2 regions of the Pseudobacillus sp. 179-B 2D1 NHS genome follow, and region 1 is predicted to be linked to the other one. Evidence: riboswitches for the same ligand, from Rfam matches in the RefSeq annotation. Region 1 holds a riboswitch; the other holds the start of a gene.
The links. Region 1 has a riboswitch for FMN ahead of ACH0BF_RS05635 (ECF transporter S component). Riboswitches for the same ligand answer to the same signal wherever they lie in the genome.

Region 1 (4,530 bases):
AAGAAGTTTTCAAACGAGCGTGGGTAAGCAAATGCCACATAGCTTGGATAGATCTTAGGAGGTTTTGACATGCCAAAATATACAATTGTTGATCAGGATACATGCATTGCCTGTGGCGCCTGCGGTGCTGCTGCCCCTGATATCTATGACTACGATGATGAAGGCCTTGCATTCGTAATTTTAGATGACAATGAAGGAAACACGCCAGTTCCGGAAGTATTGGAAGAAGACATGCAGGATGCTTTTGAAGGCTGCCCAACAGACTCGATCAAAGTGGCAGATGAGCCATTTGAAGGCGACCCTTTAAAACACGAATAAAACGTGCCAGTAAAAAACCGGTGAGACAAGGATCTCACCGGTTTTTTATCTTTACATCCTGAATTTACTCGCTTCAGTTTGAAGCTCTGTAGCCAATGAGGCCAGAGCTTGTGAACTTGTTGCTATTTGTTCAATGGCTGCTAGCTGTTCTTCAGTCGCTGCGCTCGAATCATGGGCTATAGTAGCAGTTTTTTCAGCAATTGCTCTTACTTGATGAGCACTCTGTGAAACAGCTTCTGTCATGGCTTCTAATTCTTCAATCGCTGCTGAAACGGTCTCTACTTTTTCCCCTACATCTGTTACAGATGACTTGATCTCCTTGAACACTTTAAGGGATGTTTGTGAAGCAGATAAGCCTTGTTCCACCTTATTGCTTCCAGCCTGAATAGATGCAGCGGCTAAACTTGTGTCCTTTTGGATTTCTTTGACCATCGCAGCAATTTCAGCCGCAGAAGTTTTTGACTGCTCAGCAAGTTTGCGCACCTCTTCTGCCACGACAGCAAAGCCTTTTCCAGCTTCCCCTGCACGCGCCGCTTCAATGGCCGCATTTAAGGCGAGCAAATTGGTCTGCTCAGAAATAGCGGTAATTAACCCGGTCACCTTCTGTATCTCAGACGCATGGTTTTCTAAAATTTTCATGTACTCTTCTGTTTCTTTTATGGACACATGAATATCTTCAATTTGATCAGATACATGCTCAGTAGCCTCTTCTCCCTGGCCAACTAACGATTCTACTACTTCAGCAGAATGAAGCATGTTTTCGTTGCTTTCGGCAATCTGTTTAATCCCCTCTGACATTTCCTCCATAGACACCACTGCCTCGCTAATAAGCTCTCGCTGCATGCTGCTTCCTTTCATATTTTCCTCCGCTGTACTTGCCATCATTTGCGAAGAAGCAGCGCTTTGTTCTGTACTAGCTGACAATTCCTGAGATTGGGCAGATAGTTGGAGAGCAGATTGATTAACCTTGCCAAGGATATTTTGCAAATCCTCTACCAGCTGATTGAAGGCCATTCCCATTTCTCCAACCTCGTCTTTATTTCTTATGCGCAGCTTGTCTACCTGCAAATTACCTGCTGTCACTTCCTTCAAGGCAGCTGTTACCTTTCTGACTGGTCTTGTAATCGATCGTGCTATGAAATAAGCAATAACGCCTCCTAAAATCGTTCCGGCTGCTACAAGCAAAATTAAAAATATTTTTGTTGCCACCACGTAACGTTTTAGTTCCGTTCTTGTTTCGTTCACCTCTTCCATCTGCACTTGTTTTAATTCCAATGCTTTATCTTTTAATGCTTCTTCCGCTTCGTTAGTCTCGGTGACATATTTATTTGTTTCAGCTTCCAGGCCCTTCTCCTGGCTTTCAAAGACTTTAGAAGTAAGTTCGTTATATCGGGCGCCCGCCTCTTCTAGTTCATTTAATATTTCCTTAGTCTTTGACTGTTTAGTTGCCTGTTTAAGTTCACTAAGTATGTTGGCAAATTCTTCTTGTTTTGACTTAATTGCGTCCAAATCCCGCTGTTCAGAAAAGGCAAAGTAAGCGAGCGAGTTGATAGACATATCTTTTTCTATGGTAATTACTTCATTCACCATTTCTATCTTTTTTACACGGTCATCAAGCAAGAACGTGTATTCCTTATCAATTTTGATAGCTGCCAGGTACCCAATAACCCCTACGATAACTAAAATCACCAAAACTGCAATAAATCCAGAGTATAACTTTTTTCCTATTGAAAAATTCACTATTTGCTCCTCCACTTCATCTTTCTTCCGTATAAATGTCTATTTTCTACGGATAATTATACCCTTTGCACTATAACATTCAAGAACTTTTTGACTGGTACACAGGTCCATGGGAGCATATAAAAAAGCTCTAAAAGTCTTTTCATCCACTTTTAGAGCTTATTATTAGTAACATTTTAAGAGACAGCTGTTTGTTTACGCATCCAAACGTAAATTCGGGAATAAATGAGCATAAAGACAGCAGCCATTAAAATTCCTTTAACAATATTAAAAGGCAGGATAGCTGAAACGACCATTTGCTTCGTCTCCGGCGCACTCATAGCTGGTGCGTTTAAGAAAAGTGTATAAGCAGGAAGAACAATATAGTAATTTAACACGCTCATCATAACTGCCATAAACACCGTTCCACCTACTAAAGCAAAAGTTAAGCCTTTTTTCGTCTCAAACTTCTTATATACATAATAAACCGGAAGAATAAAAGCAATGCCAGCAACGAAGTTGGCTAAGTGGCCGACTGGCACACCGGTCGGACTTCCAGTCATAAAAAAGTCTAAAATATTTTTCACTAGTTCTACCATAATACCAGCAAGCGGCCCAAAGATAATAGCAGCGATTAGTGCAGGAATGTCGCTGAAGTCAATCATTAAAAAGCTTGGAAACGGGGGAATTGGAAAATTCAGCAGCATGAGTAAATAAGAAAGCGTGCTCAATAACCCCACAGACGTCAACATACGGATATTCATTTTTTTCACAACAATTCTCTCCTTCTTCTCATTCATCATTCATAAGAAGAAAGGCTGCCAAATCCTTGAGGAACAACAAACCCCCAAGCTAGTAGCTTGAGGGAGAAAAGTCATACTCAAATAAACGTTCAAATCTGCACATTTTGAACGCCGGCAGACCTTCACCTTCTCCCATCCAGACTATACTGTCGGCTTTGGCTTCTCACCAAATCAACCTTGCGGCTCGCGGGCTTAGAAACGATTATTTCCATACCGCCGGTCGGGAATTTCACCCTGCCCCGAAGATGAATATAAGATTTTTCCTAGCGGCCTTCACCTGTTACAACAACAAGTAACGACCAGTAGATTTAATTAAATAATAACAATCCCCCAAAAAAAAAGCAAGGGGGGCAGCCCCTTGCTTTTGCTAATAACCTAGATTTACATACTTTGCTGCCGAGCCACACTATCTGTATGTACCCTTCCTGCTATCTCCTCCAAGTGACTATTATGGATAAGAGACTGCTTTTTCTCATTTCTTGATTGTGCAAGCCCTCCCCCGATCATCAACAAACTAACACACAAAGCCATAAGCAAAGCGATCATAAAACGTTTCATGTAGTCTTTCATGGTGCACCGCCTCCAACTTGCTTTTTTGCTGCCCTTTTAGTTGTATGACGGAAAGCGTTTCCAGTATGACTATTTTTCTGGATAAACAAGCAAAGCGGTAAATTACTTACTCTCCGGGCAGGCGAAATGAGAAAATGGTTCCTTGTCCCAATTTGCTCTGTACTTTAATGCTGCCATTATGAGCGGAGATAATATTCTTTGCAATGGAAAGGCCGAGCCCCGTTCCAGAACGGCCTCTTGTCCGGGCCTTATCCCCTTTGTAAAAGCGTTCAAACACAAAAGGCAAATCCTCTTCGCTAATTCCCGCTCCAGAATCCTGGACGGATATATGATGGCCATCTGCTTTTAACTCATAGCTCACTTTTACGAAGCCATGTTCCGGTGTATGGCGCAAAGCATTATCAATCAAGTTGGTTAAAACTTGCTCAATGCGATCAGGATCCAATTTAGTTAATATTTTTTCATTAGGAATCTGCCACGTTAAATCAATATGCTTTTCTTTGGCAATCCCTTGGAATTTATCAGTCACCCGCTGAATAAACGCTGGAAAATCCACTTCTTCTAGATTCAAAGAAATATGTCCCGCCTCCATCCGTGCCAAATCTAAAAGCTCATTGACAAGCCGGCCAATCCGCAGTGACTCATCATAAATGATTCGAGCCATTTCTCTTTTTTCGTCTTCTGTAGCAGCAATATCATCAATGATTGCCTCGCTATAGCCTTGAAGCATAGAAATCGGCGTACGAAGCTCATGAGAAACGTTCGCTACAAAATCCTTTCTTAACTTGTCAAGCCGGCGCTCTTCCGTCATATCACGAACAACAGCAACCGCTCCACGAACGTTTTTCCCATTATAAAGCGGACTAACAATAATGACATAAGAACGGCCTTGAATAGAAAACTCGCCAATTTTTTCGGTCTCTGTTTGAACCGCCTCTTTCAAGAGTTCTTCGACGAGCGAAGGCATCATTTGCTTTGGGTTTTCTTTCTCCACTTCATAATACCAATTTTGCAAAAATCGTTCTGCCGGCGGGTTAGTAATTAAGATCGTGCCGTCCCGGTTAAAGGTTATAACGCCATCAGCCATACTGCTCAAGATGCTAGCCAGTTGCTCTTTTTC
Region 2 (4,530 bases), on a different contig from region 1:
TCGAGTGCAAGACGGATCTCGAGTGCGGGACCGACAATATAAAAACTATGTAGCAGGAGCTAAAAAATATGGAGTGCCATTTGGCAACTATGCTTTTTGTCGGTTTGTTTCTATCAGTGATGCTAAAAGAGAAGCACAAGAATTTTGGGAAAGGGGTGACAAAGAAGCGCTATTTTGGGTGGCTGATGTGGAAGTGAAAACAATGGGCGATATGCGAGCAGGTACACAGGCTTTCATTGATGAGCTACGGAGATTGGGAGCGAAAAAAGTGGGATTGTATGTCGGTCATCATACGTACAAGCTATTTCAGGCAGAGAAGATTAAAGCTGATTTTGTTTGGATTCCTCGTTATGGCGGAAAAAAGCCGGACTATCCTTGTGATCTACACCAATATACTGATACTGGTCGTTTATCTGGTATAAAAGGAAATGTAGACTTAAATCAACTGATAGGAAACAAACGGCTGTCATGGTTTTTGAATAAGGAAGAGACAAAGGCCGCTGTTGTCACAAAAGGGAAGTATAGGATTTATACCGGTGTCTTTAAAACCGAGAAAGAGGCAGAAAAGCAGGCACAGTTGATCAGTGTAAAGTTAGGTTATAAGCCATTTACCAAAGAAAAGCGTATCTGGACCGGTGTATTTGAAACCCTTGAATCTGCAACCATTGCTCAGCAAGATATTAGACGAGAGTTTGGTTTTAATCCGCAAATCAGGCAAGAACAATAAGAAAAGCCCCGCTCGTTTGAGTGGAGCTTATTTTTATTGCCAGTGTTTTTTCCAGTCTCTAATTACTACATTTGGTTTATTGTAAACTGTGTCAGCTGTTTGAAGTACATTCTTCGTGGGATCAAAGACCGCTCCACTAAAAAACCATTTATTGTCTTCAACACTATACCAACTGATTAGAAACTCGTTTTTTCTTAATACTTGAGCTCTAAGAGTATAAGCAGCTCCAGTAATATGAGTTAAAACACCATTCTTTATATAATACCAATCGGCGTTCTCCCAATACTCACTGTCCGTTTCCGCAACTGCCAGAATGTCCGGTTGTCCCTTGTATTTAGAAGGGTACATATGAACAGATTTCTTTGTTGCATTTAATGTGTAGTCTCTAAAATAATGACTAGACTTTTTGATATGGCTTGTTCCAACCTTTTGTGTGTAGAGTGTGTAATTCCCTCTGTAAAGTAAATCTCCTTCATTAGCACCGGCCCAAACATGCGCCCAATCACCACGGTTGTATGAGGCAATCGCCTTTTTCTCTCTAACCCCGGCAAAATACACTTTATAAGCCACACCATTTGCATCTTTCAATGTGTATGTAACTCGGCTTTGTTTAGGACTGATCGGATTTTTCGCTGCTTCTGCATTTGAATGAAAGGCTGTAAAACCGACAAGTAATAAGACCATAGATATAAGTACCTTTAAATATTTCTTCATTTCTTTCCTCCTTTTTTATTTATAAGTTTATTTTATCAGGTAAAATAGGATTGGGAAGAAATAATTAGAAATTTTTTCTAATTATTTGATTATATAGTTCTACATATCATGTGAAGGAGAGGATGTTATTGTCGTTGAATAGTATTAAGGACTTTAAAGAGTTGGAAAAATTCAGGTGTGAAAATAATATAAATCTTCGATGCAGAAAGACAGGGCTCTTTTTGAGACATTTGGAGCCAATAGAAGGAGCCATGCTTTTTCTTGTATTAGAAGACGGATCATTGGTGGAAATGGCAGCACATCAATTAGAAGAAGCATTTGAGATTGTGGCATTGCCAACAAAAAAATAAAGAAAATGGCTCTTTTGTTTTATTGGGGACCATGGGGACCAATTGGGGACCAAATTCATCAAAAACCTTCTTTTTTGACTCGAATTAATCATAATGGGAAGATTAAAAACCTTGACACAATCGTATTCCTAGAGTAATAATAAGAATTAACTTGAATAGTGTATCCTTCGGGGCGGGGTGAAATTCCCCACCGGCGGTGATGAGCAATGGCTCTTAGTCCGTGACCCGCGTTCGTTTGAAAGCGGTGGATTCGGTGAAATTCCGAAGCCGACAGTGAAAGTCTGGATGGGAGAAGGATGAGGCATTTTAAAAATGGATTTTTAAGATGCTTATTTGGCTATGCCTTTTACGCCCCGTATATTTTATATATACGGGGCTTTGTTGGTTTATTGGCTGTAAACCATTCATTGGACGAAAATACTTATTGGATGGAGAGAGAGGACTAGCGAAATGTTAAAGGAACAATATATGGAGTTAGCCTTGTCGATTGCGGAGGGCGTCAGAGGACAGACGTCTCCGAACCCGCCGGTTGGCGCTGTAGTCGTGAAGGACGGACGTGTGATTGGAATGGGCGCTCACTTGAAAGCAGGCACTCCCCACGCGGAAGTTCATGCGCTTCGTGCCGCCGGAGAAGAAGCGATGGGAGCTGATTTGTATGTTACGTTGGAGCCTTGCTCACATCATGGAAAGACGCCGCCGTGCGCAGACCTTGTCGTTTCAACCGGAATCAAGCGGGTCTTTATCGCGACGATGGACCCGAATCCGCAGGTGAGCGGAAAAGGTATCCAGAAATTGAAAGCTGCCGGTATCGAAGTGGAGATTGGCATTTGCCAGGACCGCGCAGATCACCTGTTACAACCGTTTTTTCATTTTATTGAACATAACACCCCCTTCGTCACAATGAAAACAGCCATTACAGCCGATGGCAAAACAGCCGCCTACACAGGTCATAGCCGCTGGATAACAGATGCGCCGGCAAGAGAAGATGTTCATGGTTTGAGACATGAGCATGATGCGATTTTAGTCGGTGTGAATACCGTTCTTCAGGACAACCCTCTCCTTACTACCCGTTTGCCCCACGGAGGAAAACACCCCATTCGAGTCATTTTAGACACACATTTACGTACTCCTATAACTGCAAAAGTAATCGAAAACAAAGAAGCCGAGACGCTTATTATCTGTGGCAACGAAGCCTCTCTTGACAAAGAAGAAGCGTTAATTACCGCAGGCGCTGATGTGATTCGCTTGGAAACGGCTGATATTCCAATCCCTCTTCTTTTAAAAAAATTAGGGGAGGAAGGGATCATGACGCTGCTCGTAGAAGGCGGCGGTGAAGTGAATGCTTCCTTTTACCAGGAAAAAGCCTTTCAACGACTGATCATTTACATGGCACCTAAGCTCATTGGCGGCAAAATCGCGCCGACTCCTTTCGGGGGAGAAGGATTCCCAACGATGGATGAGTCCATTCCATTAACGTTTGATAAGGTGGAAATGATCGGACAAGATATTAAGATTACGGCTTCACGGAAAGAAGGGTGACAATATTGTTCACTGGCATTATCGAAGAAATTGGCACCATTGAAGAGGTGCTTGCCCGGACCCAGTCGATGCAGCTGACAATTGCGGCCTCAAAAGTGCTGGAGGATGTCCAGCTCGGGGATAGCATCGCGGTGAACGGTGTCTGCTTAACCGTTACAAGTTTTACCGCTGAGCGTTTTACGGTTGATGTTATGCCGGAAACGTTCCAGGACACTTCCTTGAACAAAGTAAATCGGGGATCAAAAGTGAATTTGGAACGGGCGATGGCAGCGAATGGCCGTTTTGGTGGTCATTTCGTTTCCGGCCACGTAGACGGTGTCGGGACAATATCGGGCAAGAAACAAGTTGAAAATGCGCTTTATGTGGATATCACTTATTCGGCTGAGCTGGCGCCTTACCTGATGCCGAAAGGATCGGTGGCGCTAGATGGAACATCATTAACAATTTTTTATGTGTCTGAAAAAGAAATAACGATCTCGCTCATTCCGCATACACAAGAGGAAACGATTTTAGCGAAAAAAGCGATCGGTGATCCAGTTAATATTGAATGTGACATGCTTGCGAAATATGTAGAGCGAATGATGAATCGGCAAGCGGAAAAACCAGCTTCCAACGTAACGATGGAGCTGTTGGAAAAACACGGCTTTGCCTAATAATACAAACGAGGTGAAAAAGATGTTTGCATCGATAGAAGAAGCACTGGAAGACCTTAGAAATGGGAAAGTCATCATCGTTGTGGACGATGAAGATCGCGAAAACGAAGGCGACTTTGTCGGCCTGGCAGACCTGGCTGATGCCGAAATGGTGAATTTCATGGCGAAGGTGGGCCGCGGCCTCATTTGCGTACCAGTGGAAGAAGAAAAAGCCCAACAACTCGGCTTAAATATGATGGTTGATCATAATACAGACAGCCACGGAACCGCATTTACTGTGAGCATTGACCACGTATCGACTCACACAGGGATCAGCGCCTTTGAACGGGCAGCAACGATTCAGGAAATGATGAAGAAGGATGCAGCGCCTGCCGATTTTAAACGGCCAGGCCATATTTTCCCGCTCATTGCCAAAAAAGGCGGTGTATTAAAACGGGCCGGCCATACAGAAGCAGCGGTGGATTTAGCGCTGCTTGCCGGCCATCAAGGTGCGGGTGTGATTTGTGAGATTATGAAGGAAGATGGAACGATGGCAAGACTTCCGGAT

Region 2: linked by a shared signal. The riboswitch ahead of ribD (bifunctional diaminohydroxyphosphoribosylaminopyrimidine deaminase/5-amino-6-(5-phosphoribosylamino)uracil reductase RibD) and the one ahead of ACH0BF_RS05635 (ECF transporter S component) in region 1 are both predicted to bind FMN.

What each region holds. Positions count from the first base shown of each region.
Region 1 is NZ_JBIQDP010000004.1:91,255-95,784, reverse strand. It holds gene ACH0BF_RS05645 (ferredoxin) at 70-318, shown strand; gene ACH0BF_RS05640 (methyl-accepting chemotaxis protein) at 370-2,058, opposite strand; gene ACH0BF_RS05635 (ECF transporter S component) at 2,235-2,810, opposite strand; FMN riboswitch at 2,961-3,091, opposite strand; gene ACH0BF_RS05630 (hypothetical protein) at 3,222-3,410, opposite strand; gene ACH0BF_RS05625 (ATP-binding protein) at 3,517-4,530, opposite strand, start outside.
Region 2 is NZ_JBIQDP010000001.1:57,279-61,808, forward strand. It holds gene ACH0BF_RS00395 (GH25 family lysozyme) at 1-727, shown strand, start outside; gene ACH0BF_RS00400 (hypothetical protein) at 761-1,441, opposite strand; gene ACH0BF_RS00405 (hypothetical protein) at 1,570-1,791, shown strand; FMN riboswitch at 1,951-2,092, shown strand; gene ribD (bifunctional diaminohydroxyphosphoribosylaminopyrimidine deaminase/5-amino-6-(5-phosphoribosylamino)uracil reductase RibD) at 2,242-3,330, shown strand; gene ribE (riboflavin synthase) at 3,336-3,983, shown strand; gene ACH0BF_RS00420 (bifunctional 3,4-dihydroxy-2-butanone-4-phosphate synthase/GTP cyclohydrolase II) at 4,006-4,530, shown strand, end outside.